Regions from separate parts of the Citrobacter sp. C1 genome, predicted to be linked through region 1. Evidence: predicted binding sites of a transcription regulator. Region 1 holds the regulator's gene; the other holds the start of a gene.
The links. The regulator ArgR, encoded in region 1, controls arginine synthesis, uptake and breakdown. The targets are predictions, from matches to a motif close to ANTGAATAAAAATACANT.
Positions count from the first base shown of each region.

Region 1 (15,867 bases):
GAGATCAGGCTGGCAGCCTGCACCGTCGTCAACCCGAATTCACCTTGTACTTCCGTCAGCACAAGGGCAATTAAGACAAAATCAAAACCATCCAGCAAATATCCCAGCCAGGCGGCAGAGAACGCACGCCATTGTGCCCGGTTGAGATGGCGGTACCACGGAATGCTCTGGGTAGAAGTACTCATGTGACTCTCCCGACGATTTTCATTGTTGTACTGGTGGGCGACTGTGCCTCATCCGGCCTACGGTCTGCCTGTGTAGGCCGGGCAAGCAAAGAGCCCCCGGCAATCCGCTGTTACGCCTTTTCTGCCAGCAGTTGGTCAGCCAGCGCTTTCAGTTCTGGCAGGTACTTTTCGTCAACAGGGGCAAACGGCTTACGGCACAGTGGGACGGAAACCACGTCCATATAGTGCAGAACCGTTTTCAGTCCACGGAACACGCCGACTTTAATCAGTAAATCGATAACCTTATTGCACTCGGTTTGCAGCTTTTGTGCCGTCTGGATGTCACCTTCTTTGAGTGCTTTCACTATTCCCTGATAGCGCCAGCCCATAATGTTGTAGGTACTGCCGATACCACCGTCTGCCCCAGCCAGCAGGCCTGACGCGAAAATTTCGTCATAGCCGTTGTACAGCACCAGATCCGGATGGGCGCGACGGATCTGCTCCATTTGATAGAGATCGCCAGAGGTCTGCTTCAACGCGCCAACACCCGGCAACGTGACCAGCGTGTTGATCTGATCCAGCGTCAGTTTTACGCCGCTCAGCGCCGGGATGTTATAGACCACCATTGGCAAGCCATCAGAGGAATCAATAATTGCACGGTAGTGATCGCAGTGCTCTTCAAAACTGAACGGATAGTAAAACGGTGTGACGGCAGAGACAGCATCAAAGCCGTAGCGATGGGCTGCGCTCGCCAACTGCTGGCTCTCTTCGGTGCTCACCGTGCCCACATGTGCGATAAGCGTGACTTTACCCTTCGCTTCTTCCGCCACGATCTCCAGTACCTGCTCTCTTTCAGCCCGGTTCTGGACAAACGCTTCACCCGTTGAGCCACCGACGTACAGGCCATCAACACCCTGCCCAATGTTGAAACGTACCAGACGACGTAGGCTCTCAATGTCCAGTCGCTGTTGGTTGTCAAATGGGGTTAACAACGCTGGCATTACGCCTCTTAAATCTCTTGCCATAACTACCTCTGTCGATGATTAGTGTTGTCTAACTGCGTACCTTTATACCTGTTATACCAGATCAAATAAGCAGCAATACAATACAGAACGCTTATATTGCGATCTGCCTCACTAAACGATCATCAGGATCGCGATCACTTCCTCAATTTTTTATTTTTACCGAAGGCGTGCCAGGTAGCGGAAACGCTGTTGAGATGGTCTTGTAATGCGCGGTCTGCTTCATCAGGATCGTGCTGACGAATGGCGTCGACAATAGCAATATGCTGTTGATAACTTACGCTATTGTGCTCGTATAATTCGCGGTCAGCGACGGTCGGACGTGCGGCGATCAGCCAGTCCAGCAGCGCGACATGGATCGCCATAAAGATAGGATTACCAGGGATCTCCGCCAGCACACGGTGAAAATCCACGTCCGAACGAATGAACAGCGCGTTGTCATCCAGCGACTGGCTGTTAATCTCCAGCGCTTTCGCCAGTCTGTCAATTTGCTCGTCGGTTGCATGCTCTGCGGCGTAACGCACCAGGCTTGACTCAAAGAACAGTCGCAACTGTTCAAAGTGCGCGATGCCGCCGGGATGCGAGAGAAAATCTTTCGCCATCCCCGACAGTTCACCAATGATGGTGTCCGCAGATGGACGCGAAACGCGGGCACGTTCGCCGTTGTTGATTTGCACCAGGCCTTTACGTTTTAACGCCGCCAGGGCTTCTCGTACCGAGGGACGACCGACGTTAAAGAAGGCCATCAGCTCCCGCTCGGACGGCAACTGTTCACCCTCGCCAAACTCCCGACGACGAATCATCTGTTCCAGTTCTTCTTCAACCATTTCAGACAGCTTTTTACGCGCCAGCGGGCGGTTACGTAAACTACGGCCAATGGTGGATGGAGAGTCTTCAGCTTGCGAATCAAATGCGTTCATAGGGTCCATTCAGCTAAGTCATTGGTGAAAAACAACAGCGGGTTCATCGTAACACAGGATCGAAAGCGGGGTGAAATGGAGGTCAATCGGGTTAGCCCGCTTATTGATAACATATGAAATACAAATATATTTTCACTCAAAAACAATATGATGAATTTTAATTTCTGAGTATGACATCGAATTTATGAAATCTGCGAATATGATCGTGAAAAATTATCATAACCTACTATTTTAAAACAAAAAATAATTTAATCTCGATTTTAAAAATACGATATTCACTCCATAAAAAACGGTAAAAAAAATATAACATCCGCTTTTATAACAGCGCTATTACCGGATTTATCTTCTTTCCTGCATGGAGTGAAAAAATGTTCGGCATCATACTTTCTGTCATCGTTTTATTAACGATGGGTTACCTGATCCTCAAAAACTACAAACCCCAGGTGGTCCTTGCGGCTGCCGGGATCTTCCTAATGATCTGCGGCGTCTGGCTGGGGTACGGTGCGCTGGTTGCACCCGAAAAAAGCAGCGGCTACCTGCTGGTTGATATTTATAACGAAATTCTGCGCATGCTCTCCAGTCGTGCAGCAGGTTTGGGGCTGTCGATTATGGCCGTCGGTGGCTATGCCCGCTATATGGACAGGATGGGAGCCAGTCGGGCGATGGTGAGCTTGCTGAGCCGTCCGCTAAAGCTTATCCGATCACCGTATATCGTGCTTGCCGCCACCTATGTGATCGGTCAGATCATGGCGCAGTTCATTACCAGCGCCTCCGGGTTAGGGATGTTGCTGATGGTCACCCTCTTCCCGACGCTGGTCAGCCTTGGCGTAAGCCGTTTGTCGGCAGTAGCGGTCATTGCCACGTCAATGTCGATTGAATGGGGTATTCTGGAAACAAACTCGATTTTTGCCGCTCAGGTAGCGGGAATGAAAATCGCCACCTACTTCTTCCACTACCAGTTACCCGTGGCCTCGTGCGTGATTATCGCCGTTGCTATTGCGCACTTTTTTGTGCAGCGCCAGTTTGATAAAAAAGCGGCACCAGAAAACATCGGCTTTACCGAACAAAAGGTGCTGGAAGATGTTCCGCCGCTCTATTACGCCATTTTACCGGTGATGCCACTGATCCTGATGCTAGGCTCGCTGTTCCTTGCACATAGTGGACTCATGAAAACAGAGCTGAATCTGGTGGTGGTGATGCTGATGAGCATGACAGTCACCATGCTTGTCGAATTCTTTCGCACCCATAATCTGCGCGAAACCATGGATGATGTGCAGGCGTTTTTTGATGGCATGGGCACCCAGTTTGCCAACGTCGTTACGCTGGTTGTCGCCGGTGAGATCTTTGCCAAAGGCTTAACCACCATCGGCACTGTCGACGCGGTGATTAGGGGGGCGGAACATTCCGGGCTTGGCGGTATCGGCGTGATGATCATCATGGCGGTGGTCATCGCCGCCTGCGCCATTGTCATGGGTTCCGGTAACGCGCCGTTTATGTCTTTCGCCAGCCTGATCCCGGACATCGCCGCAGGGCTGCATATTCCGGCGGTGGTAATGATTATGCCAATGCACTTTGCCACTACCCTGGCCCGCGCGGTTTCACCCATTACTGCGGTCATTGTAGTAACTTCCGGTATTGCGGGTGTATCGCCTTTTGAGGTGGTTAAACGCACGGCGATCCCAATGGCGGTAGGATTTGTGGTGAATATGATAGCCACGATTGTGCTGTTTTATTGATGGCTGGCACAGAAAGCAAAACAGGCCCGCAAGGGCCTGTTTGATTTTACTTCACTACGCGTAGCGCCGGACGCCCACCACGCGGAGGTGGCGGCGTATCATCCGGGTCGTTGTCATCACCGTGATCGGGCTTATCGCCATCAATGACGGACATGACCGTTTCGCTTTCAAAGCCGGACGTGTCGTTGTCGTCATCATTTAAGCTGGCGACATCTTCGTCGTAGGCCGCTTCTGGCTCGAACATGGTACCTGCACCGTTTTCACGGGCATAGATAGCCAGAACAGCAGCCAGCGGCACGGAAACCTGACGCGGTATACCGCCAAAGCGCGCGTTAAAACGCACTTCGTCGTTTGCCAGTTCCAGGTTGCCCACTGCACGTGGAGCAATATTCAGAACAATTTGCCCGTCACGCGCATATTCCATAGGAACCTGCACATCCGGAAGCGTCACATCCACCACCAGGTGCGGCGTGAGCTGGTTGTCTAACAACCACTCATAGAATGCGCGCAGCAGATACGGACGGCGCGGTGATAGCTGTGGCAAATCCATACAGATTAACCCCGGCCCAGACGCATTTCACGTTCAGGCTCAGTCAGAGAAGCCAGGAAAGAGTCACGTTCAAATACGCGGGTCATATACCCTTTCAGCTCTTTCGAACCAGCACCACTGAATTCAATACCCAGCTGCGGTAAACGCCACAGCAGCGGCGCCAGGTAGCAGTCTACCAGGCTGAACTCATCGCTCAGGAAATACGGTTTCTGACTAAACACTGGCGCAATTGCCAGCAGCTCTTCGCGCAGTCGCTTACGTGCGACGTCCGCTTCAGAAGCAGAACCGTTTACGATGACGTTCATCAGCGTATACCAGTCTTTTTCAATACGCTGCATGTACAGGCGGCTTTCACCACGCGCAACCGGGTAAACCGGCATCAGCGGCGGATGCGGGAAACGCTCATCCAGGTATTCCATAATGATGCGAGATTCCCATAGGGTCAGCTCACGATCCACCAGTGTCGGTACGCTCTGATTCGGGTTGAGGTCGATCAGATCCTGAGGTGGATTGTCTTTCTCCACATGCTCAATCTCGAAACTAACACCTTTCTCCGCCAGTACAATGCGGACCTGATGGCTATAGATGTCAGTAGGACCAGAAAACAGCGTCATTACCGAACGTTTGTTGGCAGCGACAGCCATGAAAACCTCCAGGTATATTAAGAATTTTACTGCTACCAGCCACCAGGTGGCCAGCCAGAAGTGATGTCACCCAGATTCGGAAAGCCATTGCTGTTCAAAATACAAACAAAAAATGAACAATACCGCACATTTGGGCAGAAAATTGGATGATAGTTTACCAGATTTTGTGACCTTTGTGGTGAGTCGATTCTGGAAATGGGAAAAAAGAGGTGGCAATCAGCAGATTACCGTGCTTATTCGCGGGTAAAAATCCATAAAAAAACCCGCCGAGGCGGGTTTTTTCGCAAATTGCAATCTGCCGAAGCAGAAACCAATTAACGCTTGGAGAACTGAGGACGACGACGTGCTTTACGCAGGCCGACTTTCTTACGTTCAACTTCACGAGCATCACGAGTAACGAAGCCTGCTTTACGCAGTTCGCCACGCAGTGACTCGTCATATTCCATCAGTGCGCGGGTGATACCGTGACGGATCGCACCAGCTTGACCAGAAATACCACCACCTTTAACGGTGATGTACAGGTCCAGTTTACCAATCATGTCGACCAGTTCCAGCGGCTGACGAACTACCATGCGGGCAGTTTCACGACCGAAGTACTGTTCCAGAGAACGTTGATTGATAACGATTTTACCACTGCCCGGTTTGATGAAAACGCGAGCTGCAGAACTTTTGCGGCGACCAGTGCCGTAGTATTGATTTTCAGCCATTGCCTATAATCCCGATTAGATGTCAAGAACTTGCGGTTGCTGTGCCGCGTGGTTGTGCTCATTGCCCGCGTAAACTTTCAGTTTACGGTACATTGCACGACCCAGCGGGCCTTTTGGCAGCATGCCTTTAACCGCGATTTCAATCACACGCTCAGGATGGCGAGCAATCATCTCTTCAAAGGTCGCTTCTTTAAGACCACCGACGTAGCCACTGTGACGGTAGTACATTTTGTCAGTACGCTTGTTGCCAGTTACCGCAACTTTGTCAGCGTTCAGAACGATGATGTAATCACCGGTATCTACGTGCGGAGTGTATTCCGCTTTGTGCTTACCGCGCAGGCGCAGAGCCAGTTCGGAAGCCAGACGGCCCAGAGTTTTACCGGTCGCGTCAACAACATACCAGTCGCGTTTTACGGTTTCTGGTTTAGCTGTAAAAGTTTTCATTAAAAGCTTACCCAAATAAATTAGTTACACGTTGGTGAACACCCAAACGTTTTGTCAGTTGAGGTTCACACGACATTGTCCAGCAAACCTACCCCTTCGAATAGCCTATGCCGGCACATAGAAAGTTTTGGGAAAAAAACTCTCTCGTAACGTGGGGTCGCAAGATTATAGAGAAGTCAGGGTCAAAGATCGACCCCTTTATGTGATTTGCGATGGGTTTAACCGGCTAAATGTTCGCGCTTCAGATACTCTTCGCTTTGCATCTCCTGCAAACGCGACAAACAGCGCTGGAATTCAAACTTTAGGCGCTCTCCCCGGTAGATCTCATATAAAGGAACTGCCGCACTCACCACCAGCTTGACGTGGCGTTCGTAGAACTCATCTACCAGCGCGATAAAGCGGCGTGCTTCGCTCTCCATCAACGACGTCATCACTGGGACGTCAGAGAGCAACACAGTGTGAAACAGGCGCGATAGCGCAATATAGTCGTGCTGACTGCGGGCATCGACGCACAGGGTAGTAAACGAGACGGCCAGCGTTTGGTTTTCGACGGCCAGTGTCTGCATCGGGCGATGATTTATCTCAAGCGTCGGCGCATGTTCACTTTTGCTTCCCGCTAACGCCAGCCACAGCTTATCCATCTGCCGTTGGGTTTCATCATTCAGCGGCGATAACCATAAATGCGCCTGGGTTAACGTACGCAGACGGTAATCAACTCCGGCATCCACATTCATGATGTCGCAGTACTGTTTAATAGCCTCAATCGCCGGAAGAAAGCGGGCACGTTGCAGACCATTGCGGTACAGGTCATCAGGCGGAATATTGGATGTCGCCACGAGCGTGATGCCGCGGGCGAACAGCGCTTTCATTAATCCACCGAGTAGCATCGCATCGGTGATATCCGAGACAAAAAACTCATCAAAGCACAGCACGTCGGTTTCTGCCTTAAAGCGGTCGGCAATCACGTCCAGCGGGTCGCTTTGCCCTTGCAGGGCGGTCAACTCTTCATGTACGCGCAGCATAAAGCGGTGAAAGTGCAAACGCTGTTTACGCGTGCCCGGCAGGCTATGGTAGAAAAGGTCCATCAGCCAGGTTTTCCCGCGCCCCACGCCCCCCCACATATACAGACCACGCACCGGCGTGCTCTCCGTCGGTTCACGTTTACCCAAAAATTTGCTAAAGCGAGCAATCAGCCCACTTTCCTGCAACGCAGGACGGGCTGGGGCAGTCAGTTCCTGGAAAATAATATCCAGTCGATTCACTGCCTCTTGCTGTACGTTGTCGGGTTGATGACTGCCGTCGTTGAGGGCCTGCAGGTAACGCGATGTCGGGGAAAAGCTTTGCATGATGTTATTGTTATTCCTTGAGAATCGATGTGCCGTCGCTCACGGTTGACGAAAAAAAGGCCGTTCTACACTACGCGATATAAAGTCGGGATTCCACTTCTACGGGATTAGCGGTTATAGTGGCATAATCAGGCGCAGGCATGGAGCCTAAAGCCAACACCCTACGGAAACACAAGACAACGGGAGATGTTCATGACCTGGGAATATGCGCTAATTGGGTTAGTCGTCGGTATCATTATTGGTGCCGTAGCCATGCGTTTTGGTAATCGTAAATTACGCCAACAGCAGGCATTGCAGTACGAACTGGAAAAAAACAAAGCTGAGCTGGAAGAGTATCGTGAAGAGCTGGTAAGCCACTTTGCCCGCAGCGCTGAGCTACTGGATAACATGGCCGACGACTATCGTCAGATCTACCAACATATGGCAAAAAGTTCCAGCAACCTGCTGCCGGGTATGTCGCCAGAATCCAACCCGTTCCGTAACCGTCTGGCAGAGTCTGAAGCAGGCAACGATCAGGCACCGGTTCAGATGCCACGCGACTATTCCGAAGGGGCCTCCGGCCTGCTGCGTAGTGGCGCAAAGCGCGACTAACTGCACATCGTTAAGAAATTTATTGGGCGCAGCAATTGCGCCCTCCGCTTCTCTTCCCGTCCCAGCTATTATTTAGTCGTTAGCCGCATTGTGACCAAACCGAAAATTCAATAACATCAAACTGTTTTGAATCATCTTCCGTTTACTCAAGGTACGAGAGCAGGATCAATGAAAAAACAAACCCAGCTGTTGAGTGCATTAGCGTTAAGTGTCGGGTTAACTCTCTCGGCGCCGTTTCAGGCCATTGCGTCGATACCCGGCCAGGTTCCCGGTCAAGCCGCACTCCCCAGCCTCGCACCAATGCTGGAGAAAGTGTTACCTGCGGTCGTGAGCGTGAGGGTCGAAGGTACCGCCGCGCAGGGGCAGAAAGTCCCGGAAGAATTCAAAAAATTTTTTGGCGATGACCTACCCGATCAGCCGTCACAACCGTTCGAAGGCCTGGGTTCAGGAGTCATCATCGACGCCGCCAAAGGCTACGTGCTAACCAATAACCACGTTATTAATCAGGCACAGAAGATCAGTATCCAGCTCAACGACGGTCGCGAGTTTGACGCCAAGCTGATTGGTAGCGACGATCAGAGCGATATCGCCCTGCTGCAAATCCAGCACCCTAGCAACCTGACACAAATTGCCATCGCCGACTCCGACAAACTCCGCGTGGGTGATTTTGCCGTCGCCGTCGGTAACCCGTTCGGGCTGGGGCAAACGGCAACCTCCGGCATCGTCTCGGCATTGGGTCGCAGCGGCCTGAATCTGGAAGGTCTGGAAAACTTTATTCAGACCGATGCGTCCATTAACCGGGGTAACTCCGGTGGCGCGCTGCTTAATCTGAATGGTGAATTGATCGGTATTAACACCGCCATTCTGGCACCGGGCGGCGGCAGTATCGGCATTGGCTTTGCCATTCCCAGCAACATGGCGCGCACGCTGGCGCAGCAGTTAATGCAGTTTGGCGAAATCAAACGCGGCCTGTTGGGTATTAAAGGGACGGAAATGACCGCCGACATCGCCAAAGCGTTCAAGCTGGATGTACAGCGCGGCGCGTTTGTTAGCGAAGTGCTGCCGAACTCTGGCTCCGCGAAGGCGGGCGTGAAATCCGGTGACGTCATTACCAGCCTCAACGGCAAGCCGCTGAACAGTTTTGCCGAGTTACGTTCGCGTATTGCCACCACTGAACCGGGCACCAAGGTTAAACTGGGTCTGCTACGTAACGGTAAGCCACTGGAGGTGGAAGTCACACTGGATACCAGCACGTCGTCGTCCGCCAGTGCGGAAATGATCGCCCCAGCATTACAAGGTGCAACGCTTAGCGACGGTCAGTTAAAAGACGGCACTAAAGGCATCAAGATTGATAACGTCGAAAAAAGCAGCCCAGCCGCGCAAGCCGGTCTGCACAAAGATGACGTTATCATCGGTGTAAACCGCGATCGCGTGAACTCCATTGCCGAAATGCGCAAGGTGCTGGAAGCGAAACCGTCGATCATCGCGTTGCAGGTGGTACGCGGTAACGAGAATATTTATCTGCTCCTGCGTTAAGCTGGTAGACCGGACATCAGCCCACCGTGTGATGTCCGGTAAACTCGTGATATGCTGCTGCCGTTCCCCTTTTTAATGACGCCGCTATCATGTTTGTGAAGCTTTTACGTTCGGTCGCGATTGGTTTAATCGTCGGCGCCATTCTGCTGGCCGCGATGCCCTCTCTGCGCAAAATTAATACGCTTACAGCACCCCAGTTTGACAGTGCTGATGAAACGCCTGCCAGCTATAACCCGGCGGTTCGCCGTGCCGCCCCCGCCGTTGTTAACGTGTATAACCGCAGTATGAACAGCACGACGCACAACCAGCTCGAGATCCGCACGCTCGGCTCCGGCGTTATCATGGATCAGCGCGGCTATATCATCACCAACAAACACGTGATTAATGATGCCGACCAAATCATCGTCGCTCTGCAGGATGGACGCGTGTTTGAAGCGCTGCTGGTCGGCTCCGATACCCTGACTGACCTGGCGGTGCTGAAAATCAACGCCTCTGGTGGGCTGCCCACAATCCCTATCAACAACAAACGGATACCGCACATTGGCGACGTCGTTCTTGCTATCGGGAACCCGTACAACCTCGGGCAAACCATTACTCAGGGGATCATCAGCGCCACCGGTCGTATTGGCCTGAACCCCACGGGACGGCAAAACTTTCTGCAAACAGACGCCTCTATCAACCACGGCAACTCCGGCGGTGCGCTGGTCAACTCGCTGGGTGAGCTGATGGGCATTAACACCCTGTCGTTTGATAAGAGCAACGATGGCGAAACGCCGGAAGGGATCGGCTTTGCTATTCCGTTCCAGTTAGCAACCAAGATTATGGATAAGCTGATTCGTGATGGTCGCGTCATTCGCGGGTATATCGGGATTAGCGGTCGCGAGATTGCGCCACTGCACGCGCAGGGCGGCGGAATGGATCAAATTCAGGGGATTGTGGTTAACGAAGTCTCCCCGGATGGCCCGGCGGCACAAGCAGGCATTCAGGTTAACGATCTGATTATCTCGGTCAATAATAAACCGGCCGTCTCTGCGCTGGAGACCATGGATCAGGTAGCGGAAATTCGCCCAGGCTCAGTGATCTCCGTCGTCGTGATGCGTGATGATAAACAGTTAACGCTGCAGGTCACCATTCAGGAATACCCGGCCACCAATTAACATCACGTCTCCCACTTACCATAAAAAACCGGAGCAATTTGAATTAGCTCCGGTTTTTATTAGGCGATATCGTAGGGACTTAGCACGTAATGCCTGATGGCGCTACGCTTATCAGGCCTACAAATACACGCTGACCGTAGGCCGGATAAGGTATTTGCATCCGGCCCCTTGTCGCGTTACTTAACGAACTCTTCGCCCAGGGTGATATCTTTCTTCAGCGTGTCCAGCATGCCTTCCAGCGAGCTCTGTTCAAACGCGCTCAGTTTGCCGATAGACTGACGCTCTTCTACGCCGTTTTTGCCCAGCAGCAGCGGCTGAGAGAAGAAGCGAGCGTACTGGCCGTCACCTTCAACGTATGCACATTCCACCACGCCTTTTTCGCCGTTCAGTGCGCGAACCAGCGACAGACCGAAACGTGCTGCGGCCTGGCCCATAGACAGGGTTGCGGAACCGCCACCGGCTTTAGCCTCGACGACTTCAGTACCCGCATTCTGGATACGTTTGGTCAGCTCAGCAGCTTCTTGCTCGGTGAAGCTTACGCCAGGGATCTGTGACAGCAGTGGCAGAATAGTCACGCCAGAGTGTCCGCCGATAACCGGAACTTCAACGTCGGTCGGCTGCTTGCCTTTCAGTTCCGCCACAAAGGTGTTGGAGCGGATGATGTCCAGCGTGGTCACGCCAAACAGTTTGTTCTTGTCGTAAACGCCTGCTTTTTTCAGCACTTCTGCAGCGATTGCAACGGTGGTGTTCACCGGGTTAGTGATGATACCGATGCATGCTTTCGGGCAGGTGGTCGCAACCTGCTGAACCAGATTCTTCACGATACCTGCGTTGACGTTAAACAGGTCGGAACGGTCCATACCCGGTTTACGCGCGACGCCTGCTGAGATCAGTACTACGTCAGCACCTTCCAGTGCCGGGGTCGCATCTTCGCCGCTGAAACCTTTGATTTTCACAGCAGTAGGGATATGGCTCAAATCAACGGCCACACCAGGCGTTACTGGAGCGATGTCGTACAGGGAGAGTTCTGAACCTGAAGGCAGTTGGGTTTTTAACAGTAATGCTAGCGCCTGACCGATTCCACCAGCAGCGCCGAGGACTGCAACTTTCATCCTAAACTCCTTATTATATTGATAAGCAAAGTGTCTGTTGCTCCGCGGCGGCGACCATAATTCACAAATCCGATGAACACAACAACCACGCGTCAAGAATGCGTAGTTGCGCAAATTTGGCTTTTATGCATTTAACTTACGTAAATTAAAAGCTAAGTTACGTAATTCAATACGACTCGCACAGTAGAGCAACTTTCCAACAGGTGCTGACAATATACCTAACTGCCCTCCCAAAACAACATCAATTTGATAACAATTGATTTACTTTTAAGCTTATTTGCATGCCGTGACATAGGCATGTTTCTTGATAACGAAATTTGATAAAATTCCGCTCTTTCATAACATTATTTCAGCCTTGAATGAGGCAGACCGTTTGCATAAAAATTCATCTGTATGCACAATAATGTTGTTTCTACCGCCATATTACGGGTGACTTATGCGAAGCTCGGCAAAACAAGAAGAATTAGTAAAGGCGTTTAAAGCGCTTCTCAAGGAAGAGAAATTCAGCTCTCAGGGCGAAATCGTCCTCGCATTGCAGGATCAGGGCTTTGATAATATCAACCAGTCCAAGGTTTCACGCATGCTGACCAAGTTTGGCGCCGTGCGTACCCGCAATGCCAAAATGGAAATGGTGTACTGCCTTCCGGCAGAGTTGGGGGTACCGACAACCTCCAGCCCACTGAAAAATCTGGTGCTGGACATTGATTACAACGATGCCGTGGTGGTCATTCATACCAGCCCAGGCGCCGCACAGTTGATCGCACGTATGCTGGATTCACTGGGTAAAGCAGAAGGTATCCTCGGCACTATTGCGGGCGACGATACTATCTTCACCACTCCGGCGATGGGGTTCTCGGTAAAAGATCTGTACGAAGCTATTCTGGAACTGTTCGAACAAGAACTGTGATCCCCTCCCCGTCGCATCACGTGGCGGGGAAAAACCTTTCTTTCTGACTCCTGACCACTCTTTTCCTCTGCCTGCCATTTAACAAATAGTGCGTTTCACTACCCAAAAACATTCACACAGTGAATACCTCGAATTATAAACGCACAAATTGCGAAATTAACTATCACCATGAATTTACTGTATTTTTTAAAATAATGAGTTCAATTATGCGTTTTTAATTCCAATAAGTTATTAAAACCACATTTCTTAACACTTAATTACAGCAGAAACCATTAGCGTGGTATTAATTTATCGAGTGATTAGTGTATACTTGATTTTGTGATGAGGGTCACGAAACGAAGACCCCAATAAAAGAATTCGACGAGGTAAATATCATGAAAATCAAAACGACTGTTGCAACCTTAAGCCTTCTTTCCGTTCTCTCTTTTGGCGCCAGTGCGGCGGTTAATCAGGTGAACACACAAGAAGCACAGAATTTGCAATCCATGGGTACCATCTCTGTTTCTCAGATTGGCAGCTCACCGATGGATATGCGTCAGGAAATCGTCGCCAAAGCTGAAAAAGCAGGCGCCAGCAGCTACCGCGTGACCGAACTGCGTGAAGGCGCGCATTGGCACGCAACCGCTGAACTGTACAAATAAACCCTCGTCGTCTGGTCCGAGACGACTTGCCCCCGCCTGTCGGGGGCTTTTTTATGCCTTACATTGAATGACGGACGTTAAAGCGTAATTGCCCTTCCAGCTCTTCTTCTGCTTCATCAAACAGCAAAATCAGCGCTCCGTAGCGTCGGCGTTGTTTGTCCGGTAAATGGACAAACTCAATCTCCAGCGGCAGAGGTAGAACGTCGCCCATCACCACCTCCCACAGCGAATCGAGATCGCTTACCTTTTCCCGAGCAAGGCCGAATGCCCGCGTAAACTCGCGGTAGAAATCACCCTGTTCTTCAATCTCGTCAAAATCAAATGTATAGATGTTCATCTATAGCTACCATCCCAACGCCAGTCGCTCTACAGGCTCTCTCTATGCAGGGATTCCCACACATCAGGTAAGTATAGCCATAAAAAAACCGACGCTTCTGGCGTCGGTTTATCAGTCTTAACTGCTGGTCAGTGCATGCTGGTATTTGTGGAGCATACCGGTGAGTCGCTTCACCGGCTCCGTCACCTGAGGCGGCGCTTGCCAGAGGGTTAACTTCTCCTGATAGACATCCAGCTCCTCCAGCAATTGGCTAAAGTAGCGTCGGCGTTTGTCGTCGTTCCCTGCGGATATGATGTGATCGGCAGTACGTCGCAGCTGACGGTGAAAGGCGGATAAATCCTCATTTACCGGTACTGGTGCATCGCGCAGACGCTGGTGTGCGATGATCATCGTCAGCGCCAGACGAAACTTCGCCAGGTCACCGGGGAATTTGTTCATCAGCAAAAAGAGCTGCTGGTAAAGCGCCGGGAGATGGTTTTCTTTGCGGCGAACCACATTGGTGGTCATCGCTGAAACCGCCGCCGACACGAACTGATTAAGCAGCACACGACCGGTTCTGTCACGCGAGTTATCACGCACCAGTAAGATCACCAGAAACGCCAACACGCATCCGACAATCTGCCCAAGCGCACTGTCGAGGAACTGACTAAAGTGGAAGGTCATCGGGTTATCCAGCACGATGATGTTAATGGTACTGGCCAGCGCGCCCATTGAGCCCAGACGTCGCTTCTGAACCTCGATGCCCAGAAAGAACCCCAGCACTGCCAGGCTCAGGCACAGTAACAACATACTTTGCTGCGTATTGGGGATGATAACCAGAAAGTAGAGCGCACCCAGCGGTAACGCCGCCAGCGTGCCGTAAATAAAGTCGATTGCCACCATCCGCGGGTTGGGTAAACGCATCGCCAGTGAGGTCACCACCGCAATCATCACCATTGCGCCGCTACCTGACGTCCAGCCAGTCCACAGCCAGAACAAGGTGCCCAGCACGCAGGACAGCGTGGTGCGCCAGAAGTTGACCATCGCATGGTGGCGTTCGGCGGATTCCACTTTCACCACCGGCTCACCCTGCAGGATCTCTTCTTCCGTAGCGCTGATTTTCGTGTTGCTAACCACCCCACGTTTCAGCAGCAGGTAACGGGTTGCCGCACTGGCCCAACTATAAAGGGTCACCGGCGTTTCGCGCTCGCCGGTCCAGACCATCACCCGGCGCATGCGCTTCAGTTGTTTATGCACATCCTGCACGGTTTCCACCGGCGTATCGAACAGCTCACGGAAGGTATCCGTAATCAGTTCCGGACGCGTGTTCTGGATAAGATAGGTTTCACAGGATTGGGTAATCAACGTCAGTGACAGCGTATTCAGCGCTTTGAGCCTGCGGTTGGCGCGCCCCCAGCGTGAGGACTCCATATTCAGGTCACTGCGCATGCCTTCCAGCGCCGCAGTCCGACGAACTAAATCGCCCCAGGCTTTGTCCACTTCTTCACTGTCACCATGCTTAATACACAGTTGCATAAGCCGATACTGCGCCACCAGAAGGCTGTCCAGTTCAACGTCAATTTCTTGTTTCACCGAGCGGGGAGAAAAGAGCAGATCAGCAACAATTGCGCAGACAATACCGATCACAATCTCGCTGCAGCGCTCGAGGGCAAATTGCGGTGTCAGCAGAGGCTCAGCCTGGATAGTAATGACGATAATCAGCGCCGTATAACCCGAAAGCCCCCAGGCATAGGAGTTCTCGATCTTCACCAGCGAAGAGATCCAGGTACAAAAACCGGCCCAGACACAGCACACGAGGATCATCAGCAGCGGCGCACGGATCATGCTGATGATAATTACCAGTGCCGCAATACAGCCGATAAACGTCCCGATAATACGCAGCATCCCACGATAGCGGATCGCACCCGAATAAGGTTCTCCGCCCGCCGCAAAAGCGGGGCCTGCTGCCACAATCGCTGCGGTCAACACCGCCCAGCGCGGGGTCTCAAGCTGAAAATGAAAGCCAACGAACAGCGCCAGCACAATGGCGCATGCCAGTTTTAACGCAAAGCGG
Region 1 covers NZ_CP115035.1:453,022-468,888, reverse strand. Annotated here, with positions in the region: gene nanT (sialic acid transporter NanT) at 1-185, opposite strand, end outside; gene nanA (N-acetylneuraminate lyase) at 296-1,189, opposite strand; gene nanR (transcriptional regulator NanR) at 1,324-2,115, opposite strand; gene dcuC (anaerobic C4-dicarboxylate transporter DcuC) at 2,475-3,842, shown strand; gene sspB (ClpXP protease specificity-enhancing factor) at 3,889-4,392, opposite strand; gene sspA (stringent starvation protein SspA) at 4,398-5,036, opposite strand; gene rpsI (30S ribosomal protein S9) at 5,351-5,743, opposite strand; gene rplM (50S ribosomal protein L13) at 5,759-6,187, opposite strand; gene zapE (cell division protein ZapE) at 6,406-7,533, opposite strand; gene zapG (Z-ring associated protein ZapG) at 7,726-8,124, shown strand; gene degQ (serine endoprotease DegQ) at 8,293-9,660, shown strand; gene degS (outer membrane-stress sensor serine endopeptidase DegS) at 9,750-10,817, shown strand; gene mdh (malate dehydrogenase) at 10,994-11,929, opposite strand; gene argR (transcriptional regulator ArgR) at 12,366-12,836, shown strand; gene yhcN-B (DUF1471 family stress response protein YhcN-B) at 13,211-13,477, shown strand; gene IB214_RS02270 (hypothetical protein) at 13,536-13,814, opposite strand; gene aaeB (p-hydroxybenzoic acid efflux pump subunit AaeB) at 13,932-15,867, opposite strand, start outside.

Region 2 (15,867 bases), 710 kb from region 1:
TTCTACCCCCCTCTACAAGACTCTAGCCTGCCAGTTTCGGATGCAGTTCCCAGGTTGAGCCCGGGGATTTCACATCCGACTTGACAGACCGCCTGCGTGCGCTTTACGCCCAGTAATTCCGATTAACGCTTGCACCCTCCGTATTACCGCGGCTGCTGGCACGGAGTTAGCCGGTGCTTCTTCTGCGAGTAACGTCAATGAATGCGGTTATTAACCACATCCCCTTCCTCCTCGCTGAAAGTACTTTACAACCCGAAGGCCTTCTTCATACACGCGGCATGGCTGCATCAGGCTTGCGCCCATTGTGCAATATTCCCCACTGCTGCCTCCCGTAGGAGTCTGGACCGTGTCTCAGTTCCAGTGTGGCTGGTCATCCTCTCAGACCAGCTAGGGATCGTCGCCTAGGTGAGCCGTTACCCCACCTACTAGCTAATCCCATCTGGGCACATCCGATGGCAAGAGGCCCGAAGGTCCCCCTCTTTGGTCTTGCGACATTATGCGGTATTAGCTACCGTTTCCAGTAGTTATCCCCCTCCATCGGGCAGTTTCCCAGACATTACTCACCCGTCCGCCACTCGTCACCCAAGGAGCAAGCTCCTCTGTGCTACCGTTCGACTTGCATGTGTTAGGCCTGCCGCCAGCGTTCAATCTGAGCCATGATCAAACTCTTCAATTTAAGTTTGATGCTCGTGAATTAAACTTCGTAATGAATTACGTATGTTCACTCAGAGACTTGGTATTCATTTTTCGTCTTGCGACGTTTAAGAATCCGTATCTTCGAGTGCCCACACAGATTGTCTGATAAATTGTTAAAGAGCAGTGCAACGCGGCTTTCGCTCACCGTTGCGAGGTCCCGTATAATACGTTTTCCTCATTCAGAGTCAAGCATTTCTTTCCGCTTTTCTCCGCAGGGTTCTCAGTAGAACCCCGCTGACCCGGCGGCTTGTAATCCGTTGTTCCGTGTCAGTGGAGGCGCATTATAGGGAGTTATTTCAGGCTGACAAGGGGAAATTTAAAATAATTTTCCGAGTGCGTATTATTTCACCAAAACTGATTAAACTGCCAGTTTTTCGAGCGTTTTGAAGCCATAACGCTGGAGGACTGGCAGTAATTGTTCAGCTTCAGGCGTCATTGCCATACAAAAGGCAATATTCTCGTCAGCTGATTTTGCGTCAGGTGCTTCATGTTCTAACAACCAAGCCGTGCGACGCGCAATCGCGGCACCGGAATCCACCAGTCGCGTCCCTTCAGGTAGAACCTGTAAAAGTTCTTCCTGTAATAGAGGGAAATGCGTACATCCGAGAACAACCGTATCCGGCGGTTCCGACATCCGCAACCATGGTCGCAGAATGCGGCGCAACTCATCCAGAGGAACTGCTTCTCCGTGCAGCTTCGCTTCCGCCAGTTCCACCAACTCAGCGGAACCCAACATCGCGATCTGACACTCGTTCGCAAAGCGCGCAATCAACTCATGCGTATATGAACGCTTCACCGTCGCTCGCGTCGCCAGCAGCCCCACTACACCGTTAGCCGTAAGGCGCGCCGCCGGTTTAATTGCAGGTACCACGCCGACGACCGGGAAAGCGAACTTTTCGCGTAACGCAGGGAGTGACACCGTGCTGGCGGTATTGCAGGCGATAACAGCCAGTGAAAGGGGGTAGCGCTGCTGAACGGCAGTCACAATCTCAACAACACGCTCGACAATAAATTCCTCGCTCTTCTCTCCATAAGGAAAGGCAACGTTATCGAAAGCGTATATATAGTGGAGATCCGGCAAGAGGTTGCGGATCTCATTGTAGACCGACAACCCACCGACGCCGGAATCAAACACCAGCACGGTGGGACGTGGATCAGAAAGTGTAGCTGCCAGACAAGGTGTATTCCCGTCCTGCAGTTGGGTAGCCATAAACTGTCTCGTAATCTTTATCGAACAGGTTGGCGATTTTACCACGAACTGTCAGCTGTGAGGTGATCGGATATGACACCGCCAGATCCCACAAACTCACTCCACCCAATTTTACCGGCTGGTTAGTGACATAGTCCTTGTCATATCGTGTTCCCAGATATTGATACGTCAGGCCCCAGTCAAAATCATAGACCTGCCAATCGAGCTGATACTTCACCTGCTGTTTGGAACGGCGGGCCAGCGGCTTGTCCGTAATCGCATTACGCGCATCGACATAGTCATAGCTCAGCGTATGCGCCAGCGGACCCGTATCGAAACTCGCCGTCGCTTCAACGCCTTTAATCCGCACTTTCCCTTCGTTATAGTATTTCAGAGTGTGGGGGTCATAATCGATCATGTTATCGATATCGTTGCGATATCCTGACAAACGCCAGTTTACATCCGCCGTTAACCCTTCAAACGCCCCTTCCCACTGCTTGCTCTCTTCAGGATCAAGGTTTGCATTGCCATACATACCGTACAGCTGCCCCAGATTAGGTGCTTTATAAGAGGTGCCATAAGAAGCAATGAAACGATAGCCGTCAATGAACGCCCATCCGGCGCTGGTTTGCCATGTGCCATGCCGACCAAACTGGGAGTTGTCGTCGCTGCGCGCCGCGCCTTCGAAGGTGAAGTCGCCAAGCTGTTGCAACCCGGTCAGATAAATACCGGTATTACGCTGATCGTAACCGTCCGTAACATACCCGGTGCCTGGCTCTGTGGTTTGCTTTTGCCAGTCGACGCCAGCGCCCACATTGCCATGGCCAACCACGATACTGTTTGACCACTGCACGTTATATTGCTTCATCTCATCCAGGGTTGCCGAGGAGTCGTAGCGACCATAGTCCGGGTCATAGTTGTAGTCTTTGCTATGGCTGTAGCTGGAAACCAGTTGTGATTGGATTTGCTCGCCATTAAAGCGCAGTCCGGCATCCCAGCTTTGGCTATAGAGCTTACGGGTATCGACTAACGGCGTGCCTGGATAGTAGTAAGAATCATAATTGGTGCGGTTATCATAGCCATAGCCGCGCACAAACCCGCTCCAGGTGTCGGAGAAGTTATGTTCCAGTGCGCCGTACAGCGTCTTACTTAAAAAACCATCTTTATCGGGCTGCGCTTGCTCACCAGTGCTACCGTAGGCGACAACGTCAAAACCTTTGGTATAGGCATAATCCCCCATCAGCGTCACGCGCGTATTCTCACCGAGCTGTTGCTGCGTCGAGATGTCGTAATTCTGATAACCATTACTGCCCACACCGGCGGTCAATTCCGTCCCCGGTTTTTCTCGCGTGGTAATGATATTCACCACACCGCCGATCGCATCAGAACCATAAACAGCGGAACGCGGCCCACGAATGTATTCAATACGTTGCACCAGTGATACCGGGAACTGGCTGAGATCGGCGGCACCACTCACCCCAGCTAAATTCAGGCGCACGCCGTCAATCAGCACCAGTACATGACTGGCGTTGGTCCCACGAATAGAAATAGACGAATTTTGTCCCATACCACCGTATTGCGCGATATCGACACCCGGCAGGCGGCGAAGAACGTCATTCACAGAGGTAGATTGCCAGCGATCGATTTCCTGGCGCGTAACAACGGTGATGGGAGCAAGCACTGCACTAAGGGGTTGCTGAAAACGGTTAGCCGTAACGACGAGAGTATCCGGGCTAGCATCCTGCGCCCAACCAGAAAATGCCGCGACGGAAAGTGCCGTCAGCAGCAATGATTTTTTGATCATTGTAAAGCATCCACAATATAAGAAGGATGCCGCAGGTCCCACCGATAGTACGCGATGATGAAAACCAGATGCGACGTTAGCCGGCAGGTCTTCGGGCTTGGAAGGTTATTCAATATAGCGAATAAAAAGAAATGAAGACTTCCCACCCAAAGGCAGTGTCTGCTTACGCTCTCATTTCACCTTTCCTTACCGCTGCGCGTCAGCTCCAGATTTACACTGGATTCCCTTTTAACTCACAGGACCGGAACGCGGATGCTACAGTTTGTTATTACCGACTGTCCAGACTGCGTATCACAATATTAGAAATCATCAATAACTGGACATCTACTGAGCAATCCCTACAATCCCCGCGTACTTTTATTTTTCAGGACGCATCATGACCCCCGAACACCTCCCGACAGAACAGTATGACGCGCAGCTAGCCGATAAAGTGGCTCGTTTACAGAGCTTAATGACGCCATTTACTGATCAGGCTCCGGAAGTGTTTCGCTCGCCGGTCAGTCATTACCGCATGCGCGCTGAATTCCGCCTGTGGCATGACGGTGACGACCTGTATCACATCATGTTTGAAAGCCAGACCAAAAGCCGTATTCGCGTCGACAGCTTTCCGGCAGCCAGCGAACTCATCAACACGCTGATGACAGCCATGATTGACGGCGTTCGTCACAATCACATCCTGCGTCATAAATTGTTCCAGATTGATTACCTCACCACCATGAGCAATCAGGCGGTGGTATCCATGCTGTACCATAAAAAGTTAGATGACGAATGGCGTCAGGAAGCCGAAGCACTGCGGGATGCGCTACGCGCGCAAAACCTGAATGTGCATCTGATTGGCCGGGCGACCAAAACCAAAATCGCGTTGGATCAAGATTACATCGATGAACGTTTGCCGGTTGCGGGTAAAGAGATTATCTACCGCCAGGTTGAGAACAGCTTCACGCAGCCGAATGCCGCCATGAACATTCAGATGCTGGAATGGGCGATTGATGTCACCAAAGATTCGCAGGGCGACCTGCTTGAATTGTACTGTGGCAATGGCAACTTCTCGTTAGCGCTGGCGCAGAACTTCAACCGCGTACTGGCCACTGAAATCGCTAAACCGTCCGTGGCTGCCGCGCAGTACAATATTGCGGCTAACCATATTGATAACGTGCAAATTATTCGTATGGCTGCAGAAGAGTTTACTCAGGCGATGAATGGGGTGCGCGAGTTCAACCGTTTACAGGGCGTCGACCTGAAGAGTTACCAGTGTGAAACCATTTTTGTTGATCCACCGCGCAGCGGCCTGGACAGCGAAACAGAGAAGATGGTGCAGGCGTATCCGCGTATTCTGTACATCTCCTGCAACCCGGAGACACTGTGTAAGAACCTGGAAACGTTGAGCCAGACGCACAATGTGTCACGTCTGGCGCTGTTCGATCAGTTCCCGTACACGCACCACATGGAGTGCGGAGTATTACTGACCGCGAAGTGATTTTTTTGTAGGCCGGGAAAGCAAAGATACCCCCGGCCTACAAATACTATTCCGCAATTTCTTGCTTACGGTTACGCACCTTAAAGCCGATCCAGAACACCAGAATCACTGACAGGACCGCTGGGAAGAAGTTCGAGCCGATATCCGGGTATTCCGCGCGCACCACGGTGCTGTACAACAGAACGCCAAGAATAAAACAGGCCGCAGCCAGACCCGGCAGCCCCACAGGCATTGTGCGATTCTGGTAACGTTGATGCAGGCAGTAAACCGTCAGCACCAGCGAAATAATCGGGAATACAGAGAATGGCACAATGGAGCTAAACAGCGCCGCAAATGTACCATTGATCGATAAGCCAGCAACCAGCGCCAGCAGCAGCGTACCTTTATCTTGACCTGACTGTTTCATTGCTCGTCCTTCTCGTTACTCGGAGTGATGCGTCATCTTCTCTTGTTCACGGCGATACCAGTAAAATGCGCCTTTGGCGATCATGCGCAGTTGCAATACCAGCCGCTCTTCCAGTTGTCGACGCTGTTCGGCGCCAACATCCAGCGCTTCTGCCCCCGCACTGAAAACAATCGTCACCATGGCTTCGGCTTGTGCTTCAGTAAACGCACGAGGCATATGGTTTTCGAGTTCCAGATAGTCCGCAAGTTCCGCAATGAAATGCTGAATTTCGCGAGCCACGGCGGCACGAAACGCCGCGGAGGTACCAGACCGCTCGCGCAATAATAAACGGAAGGCGTTGGGATTGTTGCCGATGAACTCCATAAATGTTGAGACCGAGGTGCGGATCACACTGCCGCCCTTGGCGATACGCTGACGCGCCTGGCGCATCAACTGGCGTAGCATCAGGCCGCTCTCATCCACCATCGTCAGGCCGAGCTCATCCACATCGCGAAAATGGCGATAAAATGAGGTTGGCGCAATGCCCGCTTCACGAGCAACTTCACGTAAACTGAGGCTGGCAAAACTGCGCTCTGCACTCAATTGACTAAATGCGGCCTCAACCAGCGAACGCCGGGTTTTTTCTTTTTGTTGCGCTCTAACGCCCATCACGATGTCTGAATCCTTCCTTATACCTTGCTGGCACTATACCAGAGATTAGGCGGTTGGCATGGCTTTGTGAATGATTGTTTACGCGCAGTTTGTGCTTCGACTTCGCAAAAAAGCACAACGATAATTGGGTTATCCCGACAACGATGTTACTATTCTGTTGCTTTTATGTATAAGAACAGGTAAGCCTGACCATGTCACATTCCTACGATTACGATGCAATAGTAATAGGTTCCGGCCCCGGCGGCGAAGGCGCTGCAATGGGTCTGGTTAAGCAAGGCGCGCGCGTCGCCGTTATTGAGCGCTATCATAACGTCGGCGGTGGTTGTACCCACTGGGGCACCATCCCATCTAAAGCACTCCGCCACGCCGTCAGCCGTATCATTGAATTCAATCAGAACCCACTCTACAGCGACCATTCCCGGCTTCTTCGCTCTTCTTTTGCCGATATTCTTAACCATGCCGATAACGTCATTAATCAGCAAACGCGTATGCGGCAAGGATTTTACGAGCGAAACCACTGTGAAATTTTGCAGGGGAATGCCCGTTTTGTTGACGAACACACCCTCGCTCTGGAGTGCCATGACGGTACGGTGGAAACGCTCACGGCAGATAAATTTGTTATTGCCTGCGGTTCGCGTCCCTACCACCCAAATGATGTCGATTTTTCTCATCCGCGCGTTTACGACAGTGATTCTATACTCAGCCTGCACCATGAACCTCGCCACGTTCTGATCTATGGCGCGGGCGTCATTGGCTGTGAATATGCGTCGATCTTCCGGGGAATGGACGTCAAAGTTGATTTGATCAATACCCGTGACCGTCTGCTGGCGTTTCTTGATCAGGAGATGTCCGACTCGCTGTCTTATCACTTCTGGAACAGCGGCGTGGTGATTCGCCATAACGAAGAATACGAGAAAATTGAAGGCTGCGATGATGGCGTCATCATGCACCTGAAATCCGGAAAGAAACTAAAAGCCGACTGCCTGCTGTACGCCAACGGTCGTACCGGTAACACCGATTCATTAGCGCTGGAGAATATTGGCCTGAAGACGGACAGCCGCGGCCAGCTAAAAGTGAACAGCATGTACCAGACGGCGCTGCCGCATGTGTATGCCGTAGGGGATGTGATCGGTTATCCGAGCCTTGCTTCCGCAGCCTACGATCAAGGCCGTATCGCCGCCCAGGCGCTGGTCAAGGGTGAGGCCACCGCGCACTTGATCGAAGATATTCCGACAGGCATTTACACCATTCCCGAAATCAGCTCCGTCGGTAAAACTGAACAGCAACTGACGTCAATGAAAGTCCCTTACGAGGTTGGCCGCGCCCAGTTTAAACATCTGGCACGCGCACAAATCGTCGGGATGAGTGTCGGAACATTGAAGATTCTGTTCCATCGGGAGACCAAAGAGATTTTAGGGATCCACTGCTTTGGCGAACGCGCTGCCGAAATTATTCATATCGGTCAGGCAATAATGGAGCAAAAAGGTGGTGGTAACACCATCGAGTACTTCGTTAACACCACCTTTAACTACCCAACCATGGCGGAAGCCTATCGGGTAGCTGCACTGAACGGCTTAAACCGCCTGTTTTAACGTGTTGTCGAAATGGCCATCCATTGCACCACGGATGGCCTCTGCCAGCTGTTCATAACGGCTGCGCAGCGGCGAACCCGGACGGTACACCAGACCAATGGTACGACGCGGTTCTGGTTTAATGCACGGCACATAGACCACACCATCACGCTTACGCTCCGGTGGGACAGCCAGCGCGGGCAGTAAAGTAATCCCGCTGCCTGCTGCCACCATGTTACGCAACGTTTCCAGACTGGTTGCCCGGAAATGGGTGTCTTCATCAGCACCGGCTTCAAAACAAAAGCCCATCGCCTGGTCACGCAAACAGTGACCATCTTCGAGCATCAACAGTTTTTCACCTGCCAGATCGGACATCGGTACGCGGTCGCGATTTGCCCATGGGTGATCTTCATAGATCGCCAGCATCATCGGCTCATCAAACAGCGGTACCTCGATAAACGCTTCACTCTCTTTCACCAGCGCCAAAATCACACAGTCGAGTTTACCGCTGTCCAGTTGCGCCAGCAGCTGATGCGTTTGCGCCTCATGCAGGTACATTTCCAGTTTCGGGAAGGTCTGGTGCAACATAGGAATAATATGCGGCAGCAGGTAAGGTCCTACCGTTGGGATCAAACCAATATGTAGCGGGCCAGACATTGTCTCACCCTGTTGGCTTGCCATCTCCTTGAGCACTTTGACCTCGCGCAACACGGTGCGCGCCTGATCCACCAGCAGTAAACCCGCTTGAGTGAACAGCACTTTACGACTCGTCCGCTCCAGCAGCATAACGCCAAGCTCATCTTCGAGTTTGCGGATTTGCCCACTCAGCGTTGGCTGGCTGACGTGACAGGAGTCTGCCGCTCGTCGGAAGTGACGGTGTTCGGCAAGTGCTACCAGGTATTCAAGATCACGAATATTCATTATTCATCCTCCATTGCCACGATAGTTCGTAGCGATAGGTAGCATAGCAACGAACGATTATCCCTATCAAGCATTCTGTTTAATAATGCACCACAGAAACGGAACGGTACCCCTTTAACCCTTGAAGCTACTGTCCGTTCTCATACTCGAAATAACTAAAGCCAACGTGAACGTTTGCGGACCTCTGGTCCGCTTTTTTTTGCATAAAAAAGCCCGGCTTGATGCCAGGCTCAGATAACCATTTGCCGGATGGTGACGCGAGGGCGTTTACCGCCATCGGGCAAAACACACGTTACGCCAGGCGCGCCTTCGCGTAGTCGATCGCCTGCGCTACCTGCTGCGGTGAAACGCCCCCTTTCGCCACACGCTTATCGAGGCACGACTGTAGCGAGAGGATCGGGTACACGTCATCGCCAATCACGGCGCTGAATTTTTGCAAATCAGCCAGTGACAGTGCTTCCAGCGGTTTGCCCTGACGAATCGCCTCAACTACCGTTTCACCCACGATATGGTGTGCTTCACGGAACGGGACGCCTCTCGCCACTAGATAATCGGCCAGCTCCGTAGCGTTGGCATAGCCCTGCTGCGCGGCTTCCTGGCAACGTGGGCGTTTTACCTGAATACCGTCCAGCACCAGCGCCGCCATATGCAGGCAGTCCAGCCAGGTATCGAGTGCATCGAACAGCCCTTCTTTGTCTTCCTGCATATCCTTGTTATACGCCAGCGGCAGTCCTTTCAGCGTCATCATCATGCCAGTCAACGCACCTTGCACGCGGCCACATTTGCCACGAATCAGCTCTAATGCGTCCGGATTTTTCTTCTGCGGCATTAATGATGAACCGGAGGTTACGCGATCGGACAGTTCCACAAAACCAGCTTCCCCGGTATTAAAGAAAATCAGATCTTCAGCAAAGCGTGACAGGTGAACCATACCGATAGAGGCATCTGAGAGGAGCTCCAGAACATGGTCACGATCGGATACGCTATCCAGACTATTGCGGGTCGCCGAGGCGAAACCCAGCCAGCCAGCCAATTGCTCGCGATCGATTTCATAGGCAGTACCCGCCAGTGCACCGCAGCCTAACGGGCTGACATCCAGACGCTTGAGTGTATCCTGCAGACGGCTCTCATCACGCGCCAGCATTTCAACATAGGCCAGACACCAATGAGCAAACGTCACCGGCTGGGCACGCTGCAGGTGGGTATAACCCGGCATGACGGCATCCTGATTATTCTCTGCTGTCACCACCAGCGCGCTTTGCAACTGACGGTTAGCAGACAACAATTCAAGCACCGTGTCTTTGCACCACAGTTTAAGATCGGTTGCTACCTGGTCATTACGGCTACGCCCGGTATGCAGTTTTTTACCCAACGGCCCGACTTTATCGATGAGCTTGCCTTCTACCCAACTGTGAATATCTTCCGCATCGCTTTGCAGGATCTGTTGCGGGTCGAGGCGTACTTCTTCCAGCAGAGTATTCAACGCCTCTTCCAATTGACATTGTTCATCAGCAGTCAACACACCGACCGTGACCAGCGCTTTGGACCAGGCCACAGAGCCGACGATATCCTGCTCGGCCAAGCGGTAGTCGAAGCGCAAAGAGTCGTTGAACTGTTTGAACCGCTGATCTGCTGCCTGTGTAAAACGCCCACCCCAAAGTGCCATAACGAATTTCCTTAATATGATATTTTTCCCGGTGGCGCTACGCTTACCGGGCCTACAAAACCCATGCAGGCCGGATAAGGCGACGCTGCCATCCGGCACAGTAATAGTTAAGCCAGAATACGCGTACCGATCGGCGTGCCGTTAAACAGCGCCGGGAGTTGTTCGGCATGACGCCAGGAAGCGATATCCACTGGACGTCCCAGCGTACGTGCCGCGTCCAGCGCCGCGTTCACCTTCACAATCATGCCATCGGTGATAATACCCTGCTCAATCAGCTGTTCTGCTTTGGCTGCGGTCATTTCGGCAATCCGCTGGCCTTTACCATCCAGAATACCGCTGACGTCAGACAACAGGATCAGATCCGCACCCAGCGTTGCCGCCAGCGCCGTCGCAGCCTGATCGGCATTGACGTTCATCAGTTGCCCTTCTTCCGTGACGCCTATCGAGCTGACGACCGGTAGAAAACCGTTTTCCAGTAGCGTGTTAATCAGCTTAGGAGAACCAGGCTGTGCCAGTCCAACATGACCTAACGCTACATCGAGCTGGGTCACTTTTACGCTGTCACCATCGCCAAGGTACAGACCAACAGCGTCAATATGGTGTTTCTTCGCCCACGCCAGCAGCGTTTTATTCGCCGTTCCGGCTAGGGCACCGGTAATGATGTCGATCTGGTCGGCTGGCGTCACGCGCAGACCATTTTTCTTTGTCACCGGCAAGTTGAGCCCTTTCATCAGCTCGTCAACCACGCAGCCGCCACCGTGCACAATGACCAGCGGACGCTGGTGCGACTCGCGATAATTGACCAGAGCGGTAAACAAACGCTCCAGCGCCTCTTCGCTATCCAGTAAAACGCCGCCCAGCTTGATAATTAATGGATTCATCATTGCACCCTTAAAGAAGAGACTGCGTTTCAGCAAAGCCGAAACGGATATTTGCGCACTGCATCGCCTGTGCGGCAGCGCCTTTCAATAAATTGTCTTCGGTTGCCACCACAATCAGGTGCTCGCCCTGAACGGCAAAACCGATATCGCAGAACGGTAAACCCACCACATTTTTCAGGGCCGGGACACCGTTGTCATACAGACGAACCAGCGGTTTATCACCATAGGCCTGCTGCAGTGCTTGCGCCACCTGCGCATGGGTCACGCCCGGCTTCAAACGACAGGTGATGGTTTCCAAAATGCCGCGCGGGAAGTTTCCCAGATGCGGAGTGAAAATCACGTCCACCCCCAAATGTGTGGCGATCTCCGGCTGATGGCGGTGGGTAAATACACCATACGGTTGCAGACTCACTTCACAGAAGCTGTTCGAGATGGCAGCTTTACGTCCTGCTCCACTCACACCACTGGTGGCGTTAATTACCGGCCACTGGCTGAGATCAAGCAGATTGGCATCAATCAGAGGCTTAAGCGACAACTGCGCCGCCGTGGGATAGCAACCCGGTACAGCAATCAGATTCGCGTCTTTTAGTTTGCTTGCACTCCACTCCGCCAGCCCGTAGACCGCTTGCTCCAGCAGCTCAGGATGCTGATGAGTAAAGCCATAATACTTTTCATAGAAGGCGCCGTCGTTAACACGGAATGCACCAGAGAGGTCAAACACCACGCAGCCCGCTTCCAGAAACTGTGGCGCCAGGTCATGACTAACCTCATGGGCCGTCGCCAGAAACACAACGTCTACCCCTGCGCTAAACTCGCGGATATCCGACATGGGTTGCAACGGCAAATCAACAATGCCCTTTAACTGCGGATGTAAATCAGAGATTAATTTTCCTGCATCATTGCTTTGCGCTGAGACAGTCAAAGCGGTTATGTTCATATCAGGATGGCGATTTACATAGGTCACAAGCTCTGCACCAGCATAGCCACTGGCGCCCACAATCAGCGTATTCAACATCGGGGCTGTTCACCTTCTTATATTCGGTTGCCAGGTATAAGCCTTTATCACCTCACCTTTCACTTGGTGGGTTTTATTTCGCTCAACATTATTGTATTTTTATTCACAAATACTGCATGAATATTGATACTATCATGACCCGAGGTGTGTCAACAATGAAAAACAATTTACCGCCATTTATCGAGATTTACCGCGCTCTGATTGCCACACCATCGATCAGCGCCACCGAAGAAGCGCTCGATCAAAGTAATGCAGGTTTAATCACTCTGCTGGCGGATTGGTTCAAAGATTTAGGCTTCAGCGTTGAGGTACAACCGGTTCCCGGCACCCGTAATAAATTCAATATGCTGGCAAGTACAGGCACCGGTGCAGGCGGCCTGCTGCTCGCCGGTCATACCGACACCGTACCGTTTGACGACGGACGTTGGACGCGCGATCCGTTCACCCTGACCGAACATGACAACAAGCTCTACGGACTGGGTACGGCGGATATGAAAGGTTTCTTCGCGTTTATTCTCGATGCACTGCGTGATGTCGATGTGAAACAGCTGAAAAAGCCGCTCTACATCCTGGCCACCGCCGATGAAGAGACCAGTATGGCGGGCGCACGCTACTTCTCTGAAAATACGGCGATTCGCCCGGATTGCGCGATCATCGGTGAGCCAACATCCCTGCAGCCAATTCGCGCACACAAAGGCCATATTTCCACGGCGGTACGCGTACTCGGCCAGTCTGGCCATTCCAGCGATCCAGCGCGCGGCGTGAACGCCATTGAACTGATGCACGATGCCATCGGCCATATTATGCAGTTGCGCGACTCGCTGAAAGCACGCTATCACCACGATTCATTCACCGTGCCTTACCCGACGCTGAACCTCGGCAGCATGCATGGTGGCGATGCCTCCAACCGTATTTGCGCCTGCTGCGAACTGCACATGGATATCCGCCCGTTGCCGGGAATGACGTTAAGCGACCTGAATGGCTTACTGACGGACGCGCTGGCCCCGGTGAGCGAACGCTGGCCTGGCCGACTGACGGTTTCCGAGCTGCACCCGCCGATCCCAGGTTACGAATGCCCGCCGGATCACCAACTGGTCGAGGTGGTGGAAAAACTGCTCGGCGAGAAAACCGATGTGGTGAACTACTGCACAGAAGCACCGTTTATCCAGACGCTGTGCCCGACGCTAGTACTGGGACCAGGTTCCATTAATCAGGCACATCAACCAGATGAATATCTGGAAACACGCTTCATTAAGCCAACCCGCGAATTAATTACCCAGGTTGTGCATCATTTTTGCTGGCATTAACCGAACGTCGCCTTGCTAATCCTTTAGTGGTAAGCAAGGCGATTCTTTTAACATTTGCATAAGCAACGCTTATTTGACGCGATGTGAATTAAATAACGTAAATTCCCGCCATTTTTTCGTTTGCTGAACCGATTTCGCAGCAATTGACGTCAGGTGTTTTACGTGGCTTTATAAAAGACGACTAAAAAGTTAAGTCCGAAAGATTTCGCGTTGCAGCCATTGCCGCTGGGACGCGAAAGATACAGGACATATTCAAAACAGATGGGGTGTCTGGGATCATATGAACGAACAATATTCCGCGTTGCGTAGTAATGTCAGTATGCTCGGCAAAGTGCTGGGAGAAACCATCAAGGATGCGCTGGGAGAGAACATTCTCGATCGCGTAGAAACAATCCGTAAGCTGTCTAAATCATCCCGCGCTGGCAATGAAGCGAACCGTCAGGAACTGCTCACTACGCTGCAGAATCTGTCTAACGACGAGCTGCTGCCAGTTGCCCGTGCGTTTAGTCAGTTCCTGAACCTGGCCAATACCGCCGAACAGTACCACAGCATTTCGCCAAAAGGCGAAGCTGCCAGCAACCCGGAAGTGATTGCCCGTACCCTGCGTAAACTGAAAGACCAGCCTAACCTCGATGAAGCGACAATCAAAAAAGCCGTGGAATCGCTCTCTCTGGAGCTGGTCCTGACCGCACACCCAACCGAAATCACCCGACGTACGTTGATTCATAAAATGGGTGAGGTTAACGCATGCCTCAAGCAGCTTGATAACAAAGACATCGTCGATTACGAACGCCACCAGTTGATGCGTCGCCTGCGCCAGCTAATCGCCCAATCATGGCACACGGATGAAATCCGTAAACTGCGTCCCAGCCCGGTTGATGAAGCCAAATGGGGCTTCGCCGTGGTTGAAAATAGCCTGTGGGAAGGTGTACCGAACTATCTGCGTGAACTGAATGAACAGCTGGAAGCGCATCTGAACTACAAGCTGCCCGTCGATTTTGTCCCGGTCCGATTCACCTCGTGGATGGGCGGTGACCGTGACGGTAACCCGAACGTAACGGCAGATATCACCCGCCACGTGCTGCTGCTCAGCCGCTGGAAAGCGACCGATCTGTTCCTGAAAGACATCCAGTTTCTGGTTTCTGAACTGTCGATGGTCGAAGCCACGCCTGAGCTATTAGCGCTGGTGGGTGAAGAAGGCGCGGCAGAACCTTATCGCCATCTGATGAAAATGCTCCGTTCGCGTCTGATGACGACCCAGGCCTGGCTGGAAGCGCGTCTGAAAGGCGAAAAATTGCCGAAACCTGCAGGTCTGCTGACACAAAACGAGCAGCTATGGGAACCGCTGTACGCGTGTTATCAATCACTGCAAGCCTGCGGTATGGGCATCATCGCCAATGGCGAACTGCTCGATACCTTGCGCCGAGTGAAATGTTTTGGCGTCCCGCTGGTGCGTATCGATATTCGTCAGGAAAGCACCCGTCATACCGAAGCGCTGGGCGAACTGACCCGTTACCTGGGCATTGGCGACTACGAAAGCTGGTCAGAAGCAGACAAACAGGCCTTCCTGATCCGAGAACTGAACTCCAAACGTCCACTGCTGCCGCGCAGCTGGGAACCGAGTAACGATACCCGCGAAGTCCTCGATACCTGTCGGGTGATTGCCGAAGCACCTCATGGTTCTATTGCTGCCTACGTGATCTCGATGGCAAAAACACCGTCGGATGTGCTGGCCGTTCACCTGCTGCTGAAAGAAGCTGGCATTGGTTTTACCATGCCGGTAGCGCCGCTGTTTGAAACGCTGGACGACCTCAACAATGCTGACGATGTAATGACTCAGTTGTTGAATATCGACTGGTACCGCGGTCTGATTCAGGGCAAGCAGATGGTCATGATTGGCTACTCTGATTCCGCAAAAGACGCAGGCGTGATGGCGGCGTCCTGGGCGCAATATCAGGCGCAAGATGCGTTGATCAAAACCTGCGAAAAAGCCGGCATTGAACTGACGTTGTTCCACGGCCGGGGGGGTTCAATCGGCCGCGGCGGCGCTCCGGCCCATGCGGCACTGCTCTCACAACCACCTGGCAGCCTGAAAGGCGGACTGCGCGTCACTGAGCAGGGTGAGATGATCCGCTTCAAATACGGTCTGCCGGAAGTGACCATCAGCAGCCTGTCTCTGTACACCGCCGCGATCCTGGAAGCCAACCTGCTACCACCGCCGGAACCGAAAGACAGCTGGTGCCATATTATGGATGAGCTGTCAGATATCTCCTGCAAGCTGTA
Region 2 covers NZ_CP115035.1:4,774,263-4,790,129, forward strand. Annotated here, with positions in the region: rRNA gene IB214_RS22835 (16S ribosomal RNA) at 1-676, opposite strand, end outside; gene murI (glutamate racemase) at 1,055-1,906, opposite strand; gene btuB (TonB-dependent vitamin B12 receptor BtuB) at 1,851-3,689, opposite strand; cobalamin riboswitch at 3,754-3,950, opposite strand; gene trmA (tRNA (uridine(54)-C5)-methyltransferase TrmA) at 4,066-5,166, shown strand; gene IB214_RS22855 (YijD family membrane protein) at 5,213-5,572, opposite strand; gene fabR (HTH-type transcriptional repressor FabR) at 5,588-6,223, opposite strand; gene sthA (Si-specific NAD(P)(+) transhydrogenase) at 6,415-7,815, shown strand; gene oxyR (DNA-binding transcriptional regulator OxyR) at 7,798-8,715, opposite strand; gene argH (argininosuccinate lyase) at 9,008-10,381, opposite strand; gene argB (acetylglutamate kinase) at 10,489-11,265, opposite strand; gene argC (N-acetyl-gamma-glutamyl-phosphate reductase) at 11,273-12,277, opposite strand; gene argE (acetylornithine deacetylase) at 12,433-13,584, shown strand; gene ppc (phosphoenolpyruvate carboxylase) at 13,865-15,867, shown strand, end outside.
Region 2: the regulator ArgR is predicted to act here: its motif matches at 12,368-12,385, upstream of argC (N-acetyl-gamma-glutamyl-phosphate reductase).